4 regions of the Pseudomonas sp. NY15463 genome follow, and region 1 is predicted to be linked to each of the others. Evidence: predicted binding sites of a transcription regulator. Region 1 holds the regulator's gene; each other region holds the start of a gene.
The links. The regulator sigma-54, encoded in region 1, starts transcription at its own class of promoters, with help from an activator protein. The targets are predictions, from matches to a motif close to ANTGGCATNNANNTTGCTNT.
Positions count from the first base shown of each region.

Region 1 (4,000 bases):
CTTCATCAGCATCGAGGTACAACACATCGCACTGGATGTGCCGGGCGCGTGCATCTTCGAGCAGTTCCGGGAAGCGTGACAGGTGGCTAGGCAGGTTACGCGCATCGATCGAGACGGCAACCTTGGGTTGCAGTAACTCGGTGTTGATCAGCGCGTTCTCCGCCAACTGCGGCAATAACCCTGCGGGCAGGTTATCGATGCAGTAGTAGCCGTTGTCTTCCAGCACGTCGAGTGCGGTGCTCTTACCGGAGCCGGAGCGACCGCTGACGATGATCAGGCGCATGGTCAATGCTCGTTCTGTACGTCCAGGACGACCTGGAACAGGGCCTCGCTGCTGTCGGCGGCACGCAAGCGATCGCGGACCTCCTTGCGATCGAGCATGCTGGCGATTTGGCGCAGCAGTTCAAGGTGCGCATCGGTGGCGGCTTCCGGGACCAGCAGAACGAACAGCAGGTCGACCGGCGCACCGTCGATGGCGTCGTAATCGATAGGGGCTTCGAGGTGCAGCAGTGCGCTCACCGGCGCAGTGCAGCCTTCCAGCCGGCAGTGGGGAATGGCGATGCCGTTACCGAAGCCGGTGGAGCCCAGTTTTTCGCGAGCGACCAGCTTTTCGAAGACGTCCTGCATCTCCAATTCGGGCACTTGCTCGGCAATCACGGTGGCGACCTTTTCCAGGGCGCGCTTCTTACTGCCGCCCGGCACGTTCACGAGGGAACGGCCGGGGGTCAGAATGGATTCAAGTCGGATCATGGATGAGGGGGATCAGCGGGCGGCTGCGCCTTGCAGCAGACTTTGCTGTTTTTCCTTGTGTTTTTTCAGTTGACGATCGAGCTTGTCAGCCAAAGCGTCGATCGCGGCATACATGTCTTGGTGTTCAGCGTTGGCGACTACTTCGCCACCGGGAATCTGGAGGGTTGCTTCAACCTTCTGCTGCAGCTTCTCGACTTTCATGATCACCGTGACGTTGGTGATCTTGTCGAAATGCCCTTCCACGCGGGCGAGCTTCTCGAGCACATAATCGCGCAGTGGTTGGGTGACTTCTACATGCTGGCCACTGATGTTGACTTGCATACAGCTTCTCCTTTGTTGCCCGTGCATAAAGAGGCAGGTGTTACACCTGCCACTGAAACGCTGTGGCACATCCCGGGGCTACATCAGCCGCTTGCGTTCGCTCGAAGGGGCGATCCCTAAAGACTCGCGGTACTTGGCGACGGTGCGGCGGGCCACCTGGATGCCTTGTGCCTCCAGTAAACCAGCGATCTTGCTGTCACTCAATGGCTTTTTCTGATTTTCCGCTGCGACCAGTTTCTTGATGATTGCGCGGATCGCCGTGGACGAGCATTCGCCGCCTTCGGCGGTGCTCACGTGGCTCGAGAAAAAGTACTTCAGTTCGTAGATGCCACGCGGCGTGTGCATGTACTTCTGGGTGGTGACCCGGGAGATGGTCGATTCGTGCATGCCCACCGCCTCGGCGATGTCATGCAGCACCAGGGGCTTCATCGCTTCGTCGCCGTGATCGAGGAAACCGCGTTGGTGCTCGACGATCTGCGTGGCCACCTTCATCAGCGTTTCGTTGCGGCTCTGCAGGCTCTTGATGAACCAACGCGCCTCTTGCAGCTGGTTGCGCATGAACGTGTTGTCAGCGCTGGTGTCGGCGCGTCGTACGAAACCGGCGTACTGCGGGTTGACCCGCAGGCGTGGAATGGCTTCCTGGTTGAGTTCGACCAACCAGCGATCGCTGTCCTTGCGCACGATCACATCCGGCACCACGTATTCGGGCTCGCTGGACTCGATCTGCGAACCTGGGCGTGGATTGAGCGTCTGGACCAGTTCGATGACCTGGCGCAGCTCGTCTTCCTTGAGCTTCATGCGGCGCATCAGCTGGCTGTAGTCGCGGCTGCCGAGCATGTCGATGAAATCGGTGACCAGACGCTGGGCCTCGGCCATCCAGGGCGTTGAGGCGGGCAACTGGCGCAGTTGCAGCAGCAGGCATTCGCCCAGGGTGCGCGCGCCGATACCGGCAGGCTCGAATTGCTGGATGCGGTGCAGCACCGCCTCGACCTCGTCCAGTTCGATATCCAGCTCCGGGTCGAAACCTTCGCAGATTTCCTCGAGGGTGTCTTCCAGGTAGCCCTGGCTGTTGATGCTGTCGATCAGGGTGACAGCGATCAGGCGATCAGTGTCGGACATCGGGGCCAGGTTCAGTTGCCACAGCAGGTGGCTTTGCAGGCTTTCGCCGACCGAGGTACGGGTGGTGAAGTCCCACTCGTCATCGTCGTTGCTGGGCAGGCTGCTAGCGCTGGTCTGGTAGATGTCTTCCCAGGCCGTGTCGACTGGCAGTTCGTTGGGAATGCGTTCGGCCCACTCGCCTTCTTCAAGGTTTTCCGTACTGCTGGCGGTTTCCTGGAAGGAGGTGTCCTGGACTTCGGAGGCCGGTTTGTTCTCGACGTTGTCCGCCATCGGATCGCTGTTGTCGAAATCGTCGCCGTCTTCCTGACGTTCGAGCATCGGATTGGACTCCAGCGCTTCCTGGATCTCTTGCTGGAGGTCCAGGGTAGAAAGCTGGAGTAGACGGATGGCCTGTTGCAACTGCGGGGTCATCGTCAGTTGCTGGCCCATTTTTAGGACGAGCGATGGTTTCATGGCAGGGGCTTAATACCTTGTTCGCCGGCGCGCATGCGCCATCTACTACGTAGGGCGCGTGGGCGCCGATTTTAAGCAAGTTATATGCCTGAAAATGCAGCGTTTGCCTAGAGTACTGTAACACTTAAGCCCTGATCGGGCGCCTGCGCCAGTGCTCCAGGCGGGCCTGGGTCAGAGGCGGAACTCATGCCCCAAGTAGACTTCCTTGACCAACTGGTTGGCTAGGATGGTCTCGGCATCGCCTTCGGCGATCAACTGGCCGTCGTTGACGATATAGGCGGTCTCGCAGATGTCCAAGGTTTCGCGAACGTTGTGGTCGGTGATCAGTACGCCGATGCCCTTGTTCTTGAGGTGGTGGATGATCTGCTTGATGTCGCCCACGGAAATCGGGTCGACGCCGGCGAACGGTTCGTCCAGCAGGATGAACTTTGGCGCCGTTGCCAGGGCGCGGGCGATCTCGACGCGGCGGCGCTCACCGCCGGACAGGCTCATGCCGAGGTTGTCGCGGATGTGGCTGATGTGGAACTCCTGCAGCAGGCCTTCGAGTTCCTTGCGCCGACCTTCGCGGTCCAGATCCTTGCGGGTTTCGAGGATCGCCATGATGTTGTCGGCCACCGACAGCTTGCGGAAGATCGACGCTTCTTGTGGCAGGTAGCCGATACCCGCTTGTGCACGGCCGTGCATCGGCTGGTGGCTGACGTCGTGGTTGTCGATCAGCACGCGGCCCTGGTCGGCTTGGACCAGCCCTACGATCATGTAGAAACAGGTGGTCTTGCCGGCGCCGTTGGGGCCGAGCAGGCCGACGATCTGGCCACTGTCGATGGACAGGCTGACGTCGCGCACGACTTGTCGGCCCTTGTAGCTCTTGGCCAGGTGCTGGGCTTTGAGGGTTGCCATTTACTCGGCCTTTTTCTTCGGTTGGATCACCATGTCGATGCGCTGACGTGGTGCGGTCACGTTGCCACCGCGACCAGCGGTCGCCACCTGGGTCTTGGTGTTGTAGACGATCTTCTCGCCTTCGGTGGTGTTGCCTTCGTTCTCGACTTTGGCGCGATCGGTCAGCACTACCAGGTCTTTCTGGGCCTGGTACTGGATGGTCACGGCCCAGCCTTTCATCTTGTCGGGCTTGGCAGTGCTCTGCTGTTGCTCGAAGTAGGCCAGGTTGCCCACCGAGGTTACCACGTCGATGTCGCCATTGGCGGCGCGGGTCATGGTCACGGTGTTGCCTTTGATCATCATCGAGCCCTGGGTGATGATCACGTCGCCGGTATAGGTGGCCACGCCTTGCTTGTCGTCCAGGTGGGCGTTGTCCGCCTGGATGCGAATCGGCTGGTCACGGTCGTTCGGCAGGGCGAAG
Region 1 is NZ_JBLUQD010000002.1:478,412-482,411, reverse strand. Features, by position in the region: gene rapZ (RNase adapter RapZ) at 1-283, opposite strand, end outside; gene ptsN (PTS IIA-like nitrogen regulatory protein PtsN) at 286-750, opposite strand; gene hpf (ribosome hibernation-promoting factor, HPF/YfiA family) at 763-1,071, opposite strand; gene ACNFIC_RS06405 (RNA polymerase factor sigma-54) at 1,150-2,643, opposite strand; gene lptB (LPS export ABC transporter ATP-binding protein) at 2,815-3,540, opposite strand; gene lptA (lipopolysaccharide transport periplasmic protein LptA) at 3,541-4,000, opposite strand, start outside.

Region 2 (4,000 bases), on a different contig from region 1:
CACCGGCTTCAAGTCGTCGCGCGCCGAATTCGCCGACGTGTACGCTGGCGCCAACCGCCTGGGCGTGGGCAAGAACCAGGTCGGCAACGGCGTGCGCCTGGCGGCGATCTCCCAGCAGTTCACCCAGGGCGATGTGAACAACACCGGCAACGTGTTGGACATGGGCATCCAGGGGACTGGCTACTTCATCCTGTCCGACAACGGCTCGATGGTGTACACCCGTGCGGGTGCTTTCCAGAGCAACAAGGACAACTATGTGGTTACCTCGGACGGCCTGCGCCTACAAGGCTATGCCGCCGATGCCAATGGCAACATCAAGAAGGGCATCCTGACTGATCTGAGGATCGACACCTCGGCGCTGGCGCCGAAGGCGACCTCGCTGATCGACCAGGGCATCAACCTGAACTCCGAAGCCGACGATATCCCACTGCCGACCGCCACGCCGCCGGGGCCTGGCGAAATCGCCTTCGACCCGTCCGATGACACCACGTACACCAAGTCGTTCGCCACCAAGGTGTATGACACCCAAGGTAACGAACACACCATGGAGCAGTTCTATCGCAAGACCGATCAGAACGAGTGGACCATGTATACCCTGATCGACGGTCGCAATCCGATGGATCCTTCCAGTACCTCGCCACTGATCGGCACCATTTCGTTCAATGAAGATGGCACCGTGAAAGCGATGGACGCCGACGCCACCAGTATCCCGGTCGGCGCGCCGGCCACTGCCGAGTGGGCTGTGACCAACAATACCTTCAGCCTCAAGGGTTGGATTCCGGCGACTCAGGATTCCTCGGGTAACTGGGTGTCCAACGGTTCGGCCGAGAACACCGCTGGCATGCGCCTGTCGATGAACAGCACCACCTCCTACAACACCGAGACCGCGCGCTCGTCGCAGTCCCAGGACGGCTACGCCACCGGTATTCTGTCGAGCCTGTCGATCGACTCCACCGGCGTGATGTTCGCCAGCTTCAGTAACCAGCAGTCCCGCGCCATCGGTCAGATCGCCCTGGCGAGCTTTGCCAACGACCAGGGGTTGCAGCAGATCGGTGGTACTCGCTGGACCGAGACCTTCTCTTCGGGTATTCCGGGCATCGACTCGCCGAAGACTGGCATTCTGGGTAGCGTCGAGTCCAACTCGCTGGAAGCCTCGAACGTCAACCTGACCCAGGAGTTGGTCGAGCTGATCAAGGCGCAGAGCAACTACCAGGCCAACGCCAAGACCATCTCTACTGAAAGCACCATCATGCAGACCATCATCCAGATGACCTGATACGGCCTGACTGAGCGTGTTCGGCGAACCCCTTTGCGTGCGAAGGGGTTCGTCGTTTTTGCAGGAGGGATCATGAACAAGTTGCTTGTGGCGTTGCTAGTCGCGTTCTGCCTGTGTCAGGCCCAGGCCGGCACTGCACCCTGGTGGCGCTGGGAAAGCCAGGCCGACGGGCGCCTGGTGTGTTCGCAATGGTCGCCGGGGGAGGGCTGGAAGAAGTTCGCCGGGCCCTACACCAATGCGGGGTGTCGCGAGCCTTGATGTTGTGTTGCCACCCACCGGCAATTCCGCGCCGGTTATCCGACGGCGCGCCCGCTGATCGGTCCTGCAAAAGCCCGATTCCACGGGCTTTTTCGTGTTTTTCAAAAGTTGGTTCGGAACTTGCTTTGTAGCCTGTACAGCAACGGCGAGCGGCAAACGATCGCCAGTGCAGCGGAGGATGACTGTGGACAAGATGCTTTACGTGGCCATGACCGGCGCCAGCCAGAACGCGCTGGCGCAAAAGGCCCACGCCAACAACCTGGCGAACATTTCCACCAATGGTTTCCAGAAAGACCTCGAACAGGCGCGCTCGATGCCGGTGTTCGGCGACAGCTTTCCGTCGCGCGCCTACGCCATGACCGAGCGTCCGGCCACCGATTTCAGTGAAGGCCCGCTGGTCGAAACCGGGCGTGACCTGGATGTGGCGGTGTCCGGCAAGGGGTTCATTGCCGTGCAGGCGCCCGACGGCAGCGAAGCCTATGTGCGCACCGGCAGCCTGAACATTGACGCCCTGGGTGTGCTGCGTGCCGGCAACGGTATGCCGGTACTCGGCAATGGCGGTCCTATCGCGGTGCCGCCGGAGCAGAAGGTCGAGGTGGGGGCTGACGGCACCATCAGCATCCGCTCCATGGGCGAAGGTCCGCGGGTGATGGCTGAGGTGGACCGCATCAAGCTGGTCAATCCCGCTACCACCGCCATGACCAAGGGTCTGGACGGCATGATCCATACCAAGAGCGGGCAGCCTGCCGACATCGACCCGACTGTACGCGTGGTGTCGGGCTTCCTGGAAGGCAGCAACGTCAATGCGGTCGAGGAAATGACCTCGGTGCTGGCGCTGTCCCGTCAGTTCGAACTGCACGTGAAAATGATGAACGCAGCCAAAGAAGGCGATGAAGCCATGGCGCGTGTTTTGCAAATCGGCTAACCACACTTGAACGGGTGCCGTAAAACAGGCGCACGAGGAGAACACTGATGCTTCCGGCTCTTTGGGTCGCTAAAACCGGCCTGTCCGCCCAGGACACCAACCTGACCGTCATTTCCAACAACCTGGCCAACGTCTCGACCACCGGCTTCAAGCGTGATCGCGCCGAGTTCCAGGACCTGCTGTACCAGATCAAACGCCAGCCGGGCGCGCAGTCCACCCAGGACAGCGAGCTGCCGTCGGGCCTGCAGGTCGGTACCGGTGTGCGCATCGTCGGCACCCAGAAGAACTTCTCCGTCGGTAGCCTGCAAACCACCGAAAACCCGCTGGACCTCGCGGTCAATGGCCGTGGTTTCTTCCAGGTTTTGCAGCCCGATGGCACCGTTTCGTATACCCGTGACGGCACCTTCCACCTGAACGCTGACGGTCAGGTGGTCACCGTCAATGGCTTCCCGCTGGAGCCTGCGATCGTGGTGCCCAACAACGCCCAGACCTTCACGGTTGGCCAGGACGGCACTGTCTCGATCACCGTTGCTGGCAACGCCGCACCCCAGGTGATCGGTAACCTCCAGACCGCCGACTTCATCAACCCGGCCGGTCTGCAAGCCATTGGCGACAACCTGTTCCTGGAAACCGCTGCCAGCGGCGCGCCGCAGGTTGGCACGCCAGGCCTGAACGGCTTCGGCACCACCCTGCAACAGACCCTGGAAAACTCCAACGTCAGCACGGTGGAAGAGTTGGTCAACATGATCACCACCCAGCGTGCCTACGAGATGAACTCCAAGGTCATCTCCACCGCCGACCAGATGCTGTCGTTCGTTACCCAGCAGCTGTAAGCCCTGAGCCAGTAACACCGTGAGGTAAGTGTCATGAAGCGTCTGTTGTCCGTTTTCGCCCTTGGGGGGGCGGTGTCGTTGGCCGGTTGCGTCGCGCCGACGCCCAAGCCCAACGACCCGTACTACGCGCCGGTTCTACCGCGCACCCCGTTGCCGGCGGCGGCCAACAACGGTTCGATCTACCAGTCCGGCTTCGAGCAGAACCTGTATTCCGATCGCAAGGCGTTCCGGGTGGGTGACATCATCACCATCACCCTCAACGAGCGTACCTCCGCGAGCAAGAACGCCGGATCCCAGGTTGCCAAGGACAGCACCGCGAACCTCGGCCTGACCTCGCTGTTCGGTGCCGTGCCCAACACCAACAACCCGCTGGGCAGCGGCGACCTTACGCTGAACGCTGGCTACAGCGGCACCCGGGCCACCAAGGGTGCTAGCACCGCCTCGCAAGGTAATACCCTGACCGGTTCGATCACCGTCACCGTGGCCGAGGTGCTGCCCAACGGCATCATTGCCGTGCGCGGCGAAAAGTGGATGACCCTGAACACCGGTGAAGAGCTGGTGCGCATCGCCGGCATGATCCGTGCCGACGACATCGCCACCGACAACACCGTACCGTCCACCCGTGTGGCCGACGCGCGCATCACCTATTCGGGTACCGGTTCGTTCGCCGATGCCAGCCAACCCGGTTGGCTGGACCGCTTCTTCATC
Region 2 is NZ_JBLUQD010000007.1:366,756-370,755, reverse strand. Features, by position in the region: gene flgE (flagellar hook protein FlgE) at 1-1,276, shown strand, start outside; gene ACNFIC_RS19570 (hypothetical protein) at 1,349-1,534, shown strand; gene ACNFIC_RS19565 (flagellar basal body rod protein FlgF) at 1,719-2,459, shown strand; gene flgG (flagellar basal-body rod protein FlgG) at 2,507-3,292, shown strand; gene flgH (flagellar basal body L-ring protein FlgH) at 3,326-4,000, shown strand, end outside.
Region 2: the regulator sigma-54 is predicted to act here: its motif matches at 1,642-1,661, upstream of ACNFIC_RS19565 (flagellar basal body rod protein FlgF).

Region 3 (4,000 bases), on a different contig from region 1:
TGCTCCAGCGTGGTGAGGTAGCCCTGGCCGAGTGTGCCGACATCGCGTTCGCGCAGGCCTACGTCGCCTTCCTCGATCACGCTTTCGCGCTTGAGCGGCCGGGTCATCACCACCACGTCGCGCAATAGGCGCACTTGCGCCGGAACGTAAACCGTCCAGGGCGAGCTGCCGTCACAGCGGACCTTCACCGTTACGCGTCCCAGTGGCGCGGGGCTTTCCAGTGAGGCGTCAAGTTGCTGGCTGCACAGTGGCATGCGCAAGCGCGGGTCGAGGTTGTTGACCTGGATCTCATAGCGCCCCTGGGTTTGGGTGCTAGCCAGATAATCTTCCACCGTGAATTCAAGAAACCCTTGAGTGACACCGATAAGCTGTTCAGGCAAGGTGAACGCCTCCGCCAGTGTACGAGCGCTGGGTGCCATGAGGCACAAGGCGGCGAGCGAGCTAGTCAGCAGGCGCGTCAGTCGTCGGGAAAATGTCGTTTTCGTGTACATGGTGCTCAAAAAAGCAAAGCCCGTGCCGATTTGGTACGCAGGCAATCGTTCAAGGAGTCCGGCATGGCTGGAGTGATGGATTCGGTCAACCAGCGCACGCAGCTGGTGGGGCAGAATCGCCTGGAGTTGCTGTTATTTCGCCTCAATGGCGAGCAGCTCTACGGCATCAATGTGTTCAAGGTCCGGGAGGTGCTGCAGTGCCCGGCACTGACGCTGCTGCCCAAGGCTCATCCGGTGGTGCGCGGGGTGGCCAACATTCGTGGGGCGACCATCCCGATCCTGGATCTGTCCATGGCCACGGGGCTGCCGGGGTTGCAGGAAGACACCCGCAGCAGCTTCGTGATCATCACCGAATACAACACCAAGACCCAAGGTTTCCTGGTGCATTCGGTAGAGCGCATCGTCAACATGAACTGGGAAGAGATCCACCCGCCACCCAAGGGCACCGGGCGCGATCACTACCTGACGGCGGTGACGCGGGTCGACAACCGCATGGTTGAGATCATCGACGTGGAAAAAGTGCTTGCGGAGGTTTCACCGTCGTCACAGTCGGTGTCGGCAGGTGTAGTGGATGCTGAGGTGGCTGACAAGGCCGTGATGCTGCGGGTGCTGACCGTCGACGACTCGTCGGTGGCGCGCAAGCAGGTCAGCCGTTGCCTGCAAACCGTCGGTGTCGAGGTGGTGGCGCTCAATGACGGTAAGCAGGCGTTGGACTACCTGCGCAAGCTGGTCGATGAGGGCAAGCGGCCGGAGGACGAGTTCCTGATGATGATTTCCGACATTGAAATGCCGGAAATGGACGGCTATACCCTCACCTCAGAAATCCGCAGCGATCCACGCATGCAAAAGTTGCACATCTGCCTGCATACTTCGCTTTCCGGGGTATTCAACCAGGCAATGGTGAAGAAGGTCGGTGCCGATGACTTCCTGGCCAAGTTCAGGCCGGATGATCTCGCCCAGCGCGTGGTCGATCGGATCAAGGCAATGCATTGAATTAGCCGGGGTACGCCCCGGCTTTAGTGATTTGAAAAGAGGCGGCAGCTTTGTCTACGGGTAATTTGGATTTCGAACAGTTCCGGGTCTTCCTGGAGAAAGCCTGTGGCATCCTGCTGGGCGAGAATAAGCAGTACCTGGTGTCCAGCCGTCTCAACAAGTTGATGGAGCAGCAGGGTATCAAATCGTTGGGCGAGCTGGTCCAGCGCATCCAGGCCCAGCCGCGTAGCGGTCTGCGCGAGCAGGTGGTCGATGCCATGACCACCAACGAGACGTTGTGGTTTCGCGACACCTATCCGTTCGAGGTGCTCAAGAGCAAGGTCATCCCTGAGTTCATCAAGCAAAACCCAGGGCAGCGCCTGCGTATCTGGTCGGCTGCCTGTTCCTCTGGCCAGGAACCGTACTCCATCTCAATGGCCATCGACGAGTTCGAGCGCAGTAATATCGGTCAGTTGAAAATGGGTGCGCAGATCGTCGCCACAGACCTGTCAGGCTCCATGTTGACCAACTGCAAGACCGGCGAGTACGACAGCCTGGCTATCGCCCGGGGGCTTTCGCAGGAGCGCCTGCAGCGTTATTTCGACACCAAGGGGCCGGGGCGCTGGGCGGTCAAGGCGCCGATTCGCAGTCGTGTCGAGTTCCGCTCCTACAACTTGCTCGACAGTTATGCGCCGTTGGGCAAGTTCGATATCGTGTTCTGCCGCAACGTACTGATCTATTTCTCGGCCCAGGTCAAGAAAGACATCCTCATGCGCATCCATGCCACCCTCAAGCCCGGTGGCTACCTGTTCCTTGGTGCTTCCGAGGCGCTCAACGGATTGCCTGAGCACTACCAGATGGTCCAGTGCAGCCCGGGGATCATCTACCAGGCCAAGTAAGGCGTTGAACGAAGGCCGGTGTCGCAAGACGCCGGCCTTTTTCGTTCTTGGGCGGTGTCGCAGCAAGAGGCAAGTCCTGGCGTCAATTTTCCGTTTTGCCGCTTTTGCCACCCGGCAATTGCCGCTTGTCTGCCATTGGGCGGAACCGCTTTGCCGCTTTTCTGGCATCCATCGATCGCCTTAGGGGCGTGCAGCCCCGTGAATTCGGTCTTTGGCAAAACTGGCACAGGGCTTGCTAAAGCTTTGCCAACGAAATTCCGGTCAACCTTCGAAGGTTTCCCCGACATGAGCATCAGCTTCGACAAAGCGCTCGGCATCCACGAAAAGGCACTGAGCTTCCGCGCTCAGCGCGCCGAAGTGCTGGCCAACAACATCGCCAACGCCGACACGCCCAACTACAAGGCACGTGACATGGACTTCTCGTCGGTGCTCGCCGCCGAGGCGGACAAGCAGCAGAAGGGTCGTATCACCCTTGAGCGCACCGACAGCCGGCACATCGAGGCCGAAGGCCTGGCCATGGCTGACGACAGCCTCAAGTACCGTACCCCGACTCAGCCATCGATTGACCAGAACACTGTGGACGCGCAGATCGAGCAATCGAACTACGCCGAGAACGCCATCAATTTCCAGGCCAGCTTCACCTTGCTCAACAGTAAATTCAAAGGGCTGGTGTCGGCCCTGCGCGGAGAGTAATTCATGTCCCTTTCCAGTGTTTTCAATATCGCCGGTAGCGGCATGAGCGCGCAGAACACCCGCCTCAACACCGTCGCCTCCAACATCGCCAACGCCGAGACCGTCTCGTCGAGCATCGATCAGACCTACCGTGCCCGCCACCCGGTATTCGCCACCACCTTCCAGAACGCGCAAAACGGCACGGGCCAGTCGCTGTTCGAGGATCAGGGTGAGGCTGGGCAGGGTGTTCAGGTGAGCGGCATCGTCGAGGACCAGAGCAACCTGGAGGCTCGCTACGAGCCTAACCACCCGGCGGCGAACAAGGACGGCTATGTCTATTACCCGAATGTCAACGTGGTCGAGGAGATGGCCGACATGATCTCCGCCAGCCGTTCGTTCCAGACCAATGCCGAGCTGATGAACACCGCCAAGACCATGATGCAGAAAGTGCTGACCCTGGGTCAGTAATAAGGAACCCAGACCATGGCTATCGATACCAGCACCACGGGTGTGAATCTCAACGACGTGCTCGCGGCATCCGGCGTCAGCTCCGGCACCAGCAAGAGCGCGCTCAGCGGAACGACCACCAAGACCACCGGTAACGACACCCTCGGCAAGGACGCGTTCCTGCAGCTGCTGGTGACTCAGATGCAGCACCAGAACCCGCTGGACCCGCAGGACAACGGTGAGTTTGTTGCCCAGCTGGCACAGTTCAGCAGCTTGGAAGGCATCACCTCGCTGAATGAATCGGTTTCCGCCATTACCAGCGCCATGGCCTCGTCGCAGGCCCTGCAAGCCTCCTCGCTGGTTGGTCGCTCGGTGATCGTGCAGAACGACAAGGCGGTCGTCGACACCGCCGAGAGCTTCAATGCCCAGTTCGTTGTGCCGCAGGCGATCAGCGAAGCGAAGATCACCATCACCGACAAGGACGGCAAGACCGTCAAGACCATCGAGTTGGGCGAGCAG
Region 3 is NZ_JBLUQD010000007.1:371,110-375,109, reverse strand. Features, by position in the region: gene flgA (flagellar basal body P-ring formation chaperone FlgA) at 1-491, opposite strand, end outside; gene ACNFIC_RS19600 (chemotaxis protein CheV) at 555-1,484, shown strand; gene cheR (protein-glutamate O-methyltransferase CheR) at 1,535-2,362, shown strand; gene flgB (flagellar basal body rod protein FlgB) at 2,648-3,055, shown strand; gene flgC (flagellar basal body rod protein FlgC) at 3,059-3,502, shown strand; gene flgD (flagellar hook assembly protein FlgD) at 3,518-4,000, shown strand, end outside.
Region 3: the regulator sigma-54 is predicted to act here: its motif matches at 2,582-2,601, upstream of flgB (flagellar basal body rod protein FlgB).

Region 4 (4,000 bases), on a different contig from region 1:
GTCCTTATGACAAATCGATCATTCCCACTGTGACGCTCATTCGTTAGAACTGGTCTCAGGCCGTTCCGCAAAGGGGCGGCACTTTCAGCCCGCCACGCCGGCAGCGGGCGCACACCGGCAGAACGATTCTGCCCGGCCTCGGAGAGGCCGACGGGACATTACAGTCAACAAGTGAGGGCAACACCCTATGAGAAGACTTAAGCGTGATCCGTTGGAAAGAGCATATTCACGTGGCTACCAGTATGGGGTCACCGGCAAATCCCGCGAACTTTGCCCCTTCAATCTTCCCTCTGTTCGCCAAGCCTGGATCAACGGCTGGCGTGAAGGTCGCGGCGACAACTGGGACGGCATGACCGGCACTGCTGGCATTCATAGACTCAACGAAAATCACGCCGTTGGCTGAACGAGGACACTGAATTCGAGTCACCATGCGCGCACTATCCGTGCGGCGGGCTGCGGCCCAGGGGGCCCCATACGGGGCCCCTTTTTTATCGCGCCTCACACCGCTTTGCAGACGCCCGCCCTCAACGCGGCATCGCTGCGATCGCATCCACCGCTTCGCGGATCAGTGCCGGGCCCTTATAGATGAAGCCCGAGTAGATCTGCACCAGGCTCGCACCGGCGGCGATCTTCTCAGCCGCATGGCGACCCTCGGTAATACCACCGGCTGCGATGATCGGCAGTTTACCGCCCAGCTCGCCTGCCAGCACTTTTACCGTGTGCGTGCTCTTTTCCAGTACCGGTGCCCCCGACAGGCCACCCGCTTCAGCGCCGAACTCCAGCCCTTCGACCCCTTCACGACCCAGCGTGGTGTTGGTTGCGATCACTGCGTCCATGCCCGACTCAACCAGCGCAGCGGCCACCAGGGCAGTTTCTTCATCGCTCATGTCCGGGGCAATTTTGATGGCCAGCGGGACACGCTTGCCGTTGGCGCTGGCCAACTGCTCGCGGCGCTCGGCCAAGGCATCGAGCAGTTGCTTGAGCGAGTCGCCGAACTGTAGCGAGCGCAGGCCCGGGGTGTTTGGCGAGCTGACGTTGACCGTGATGTAGCTGGCGTCGTTGTAGACCTTCTCCAGGCAGATCAGGTAATCATCCTGGGCGCGCTCGACCGGGGTATCGAAGTTCTTGCCAATGTTGATGCCCAGCACGCCGTTGTAACGGGCTGCACGTACCCGTGCCAGCAGGTGATCGACCCCCAGGTTGTTGAAACCCATGCGGTTGATAATCGCCGTCGCCTCCGGCAAGCGGAACAGGCGCGGCTTGGGGTTACCTGGCTGCGGGCGCGGGGTGATGGTGCCGATTTCGACGAAACCGAAGCCCAGTTGGGCAAAGCCATCGATGGCCGCGCCATTCTTGTCCAGCCCTGCGGCCAGGCCGACAGGGTTGGCGAAGTTCAAGCCCATGACATTGACCGGCAACGCCGTAGGCTGTTTGCACAGCAGGCCGTTGAGGCCCAGACGGCCTCCAGCGCCGATCAGGTCCAGCGACAGGTCGTGGGAGGTTTCCGGGGAGAGCTTGAACAGCAGCTGGCGGGCCAGGGTATACATGGGCGGGCGGACTCGCGGTGTGTGAGGGGGCGATTATAGCCAGCGTGCCGCCAGGGCGACAGGGCCCTGGCACATGGGTTGCTTCGAAGCCGGTATGCAGCCCCATCCGAAACCCCGAGGTTTTCCTTGAATACCCCCCTCCCGACATCACCGCTGGCCTGGGTCAACGGCAGCGACGCGCCGGAAAAACCCAGCCTGGACATCGGTTTCATGGCCTTGAGCGACTGCGCTTCGGTGGTCGTGGCCGCAACCCAGGGCTTTGCCCAACAGCAGGGCCTGACCCTCAACCTGCACCGCCAGGCATCCTGGGCCGGGCTGCGCGACAGGCTGGTCAGCGGCGAACTGGATGCCGCCCACTGCTTGTACGGGTTGGTGTATGCCGTGCAACTGGGGATTGCCGGCGGCCCCGCCCGCGACATGGCGGTGCTCATGGGGCTGAACCAGAACGCCCAGGCCATCAACCTGTCGGCATCCCTGCAACGCAAGGGCGTGACCAATCCCGAGGCGCTAGCCCGATTGGTGCACCAGGGCGGTGCGCGCCTGACCTTCGCCCAGACCTTCCCCACCGGCACCCACGCCATGTGGCTGTATTACTGGCTGGCCAGCCAAGGCATCCACCCGCTGTTCGACGTCGACAGCGTGGTGGTGCCACCGGCGCAGATGGTCGCCCACCTGCAGGCTGGGCGTATCGACGGCTTCTGTGTGGGCGAGCCGTGGGCGGCCAACGCCGTGGCGCAACACCAAGGCTTTACCCTGGCCACCAGCCAGTCGATCTGGCCGGACCATCCAGAAAAAGTCCTGGCGTGCGCGCGTGGCTTCGTCGAACAGTATCCCAACAGCGCGCGAGCCCTGATCAAGGCAATCCTCAGCGCCAGCCGATTCATCGAGGGCAGCCTGGAGAACCGGCGTGGCACGGCCCAGCTGCTCAGCGCCAGCGGCTACCTGGACACCGCCGTGGCGAGCATCGAAGGACGGCTGCTGGGCGACTATCAGGATGGCTTGGGCAATCACTGGCAAGACGCCCATGCCCTGCGCCTGTTCGACCAAGGCCGGGCCAACCTGCCGTACCTGTCCGATGGCATGTGGTTCATGACTCAGTTCCGCCGCTGGGGCATCCTGCGCGAGGACCCGGACTACCTCGGCGTGGCGCAGCAGGTCCAGCAACTGGACCTGTACCGCGAGGCCGCCGACGCACTGGACGTGCCCTGCGCCCAGGCGCCGATGCGCAGCAGTCTGCTGATCGATGGCAGCCGCTGGGACGGCAGCGACCCTTATGGCTACGCACGCAGCTTCAGCCTGCATGCACTGGACGCGGGCGCCCCTGCTCGCGTGGGGCGCTGAGGAGATGGCCGTGCTACGGGTTCTGTTGATCGACGACACCGAAAAGAAAGTCGGCCGCCTCAAAGCCGCGCTGGTCGAAGCCGGCTTCGAAGTGATCGAGGCCACCGGACTGACCATCGACCTGCCGGCCTGCGTCGAAACGGTGCACCCGGACGTGGTGCTGATCGATACCGAGTCACCGGGACGCGATGTGATGGAACAGGTGGTGATGGTCAGCCGCGACCGTCCCCGCCCCATCGTGCTGTTCACCGACGAGCATGATCCAACGGCCATGCGCCAGGCGATCCAGGCCGGCGTCAGCGCGTACATCGTCGAAGGCATCCAGGCCACACGCTTGCAGCCAATCCTCGATGTGGCCATGGCCCGCTTCGAGAGCGACCAGGCGCTCAAGGCCCAACTGCTGGCGCGCGACCAGCAGTTGGCCGAACGCAAGCGCATCGAGCAAGCCAAGGGTTTGCTGATGAAGATGAAGTCGTGCAACGAGGAACAGGCCTACACCTTGATGCGCCGCCAAGCCATGAGCCGTCAGCAGAAGTTGATCCAGGTGGCCGAGCAGATCATCGCCATGTCGGAGATGCTCGGCGGATAGCACATCTGCCGAGCCATCGAACCTGCCACGTGCAACATTGGCCCGGCTCTTGCTCAGTGAACCTCAGGTAGCCAACGGCGGTTGCCCCACACTCTCCGACAAAGACGTCGCTCCCCTCCACGCAAGTGGACCGGGTAGCGGCGTCTTTTTCGTTTCCGCCCTTTACGTTGTACGCCGAACGAGGTGTTCGATGAATACGAGCTTCTGGAAATCCGGGCATGTGCCCACGCTGTTCGCCGCCTTCCTGTACTTCGACCTGAGCTTCATGGTCTGGTACCTGCTCGGCCCCCTGGCGGTGCAAATTGCCGCCGACTTGCACCTGACCGCCCAACAACGCGGCCTGATGGTGGCCACGCCGATCCTCGCGGGTGCCGTACTGCGCTTCATCATGGGCTTGCTGGTCGATCGCCTGTCGCCCAAGACCGCCGGCCTGATCGGCCAGGTGGTCGTGATCGTCGCCTTGGCCTGCGCCTGGAAACTGGGCGTTCACAGCTATGAACACGCCCTGCTGCTGGGCGTGTTC
Region 4 is NZ_JBLUQD010000005.1:319,595-323,594, reverse strand. Features, by position in the region: gene rmf (ribosome modulation factor) at 188-403, shown strand; gene ACNFIC_RS14765 (quinone-dependent dihydroorotate dehydrogenase) at 525-1,547, opposite strand; gene ACNFIC_RS14760 (CmpA/NrtA family ABC transporter substrate-binding protein) at 1,674-2,888, shown strand; gene ACNFIC_RS14755 (ANTAR domain-containing response regulator) at 2,899-3,477, shown strand; gene ACNFIC_RS14750 (nitrate/nitrite transporter) at 3,668-4,000, shown strand, end outside.
Region 4: the regulator sigma-54 is predicted to act here: its motif matches at 1,613-1,632, upstream of ACNFIC_RS14760 (CmpA/NrtA family ABC transporter substrate-binding protein).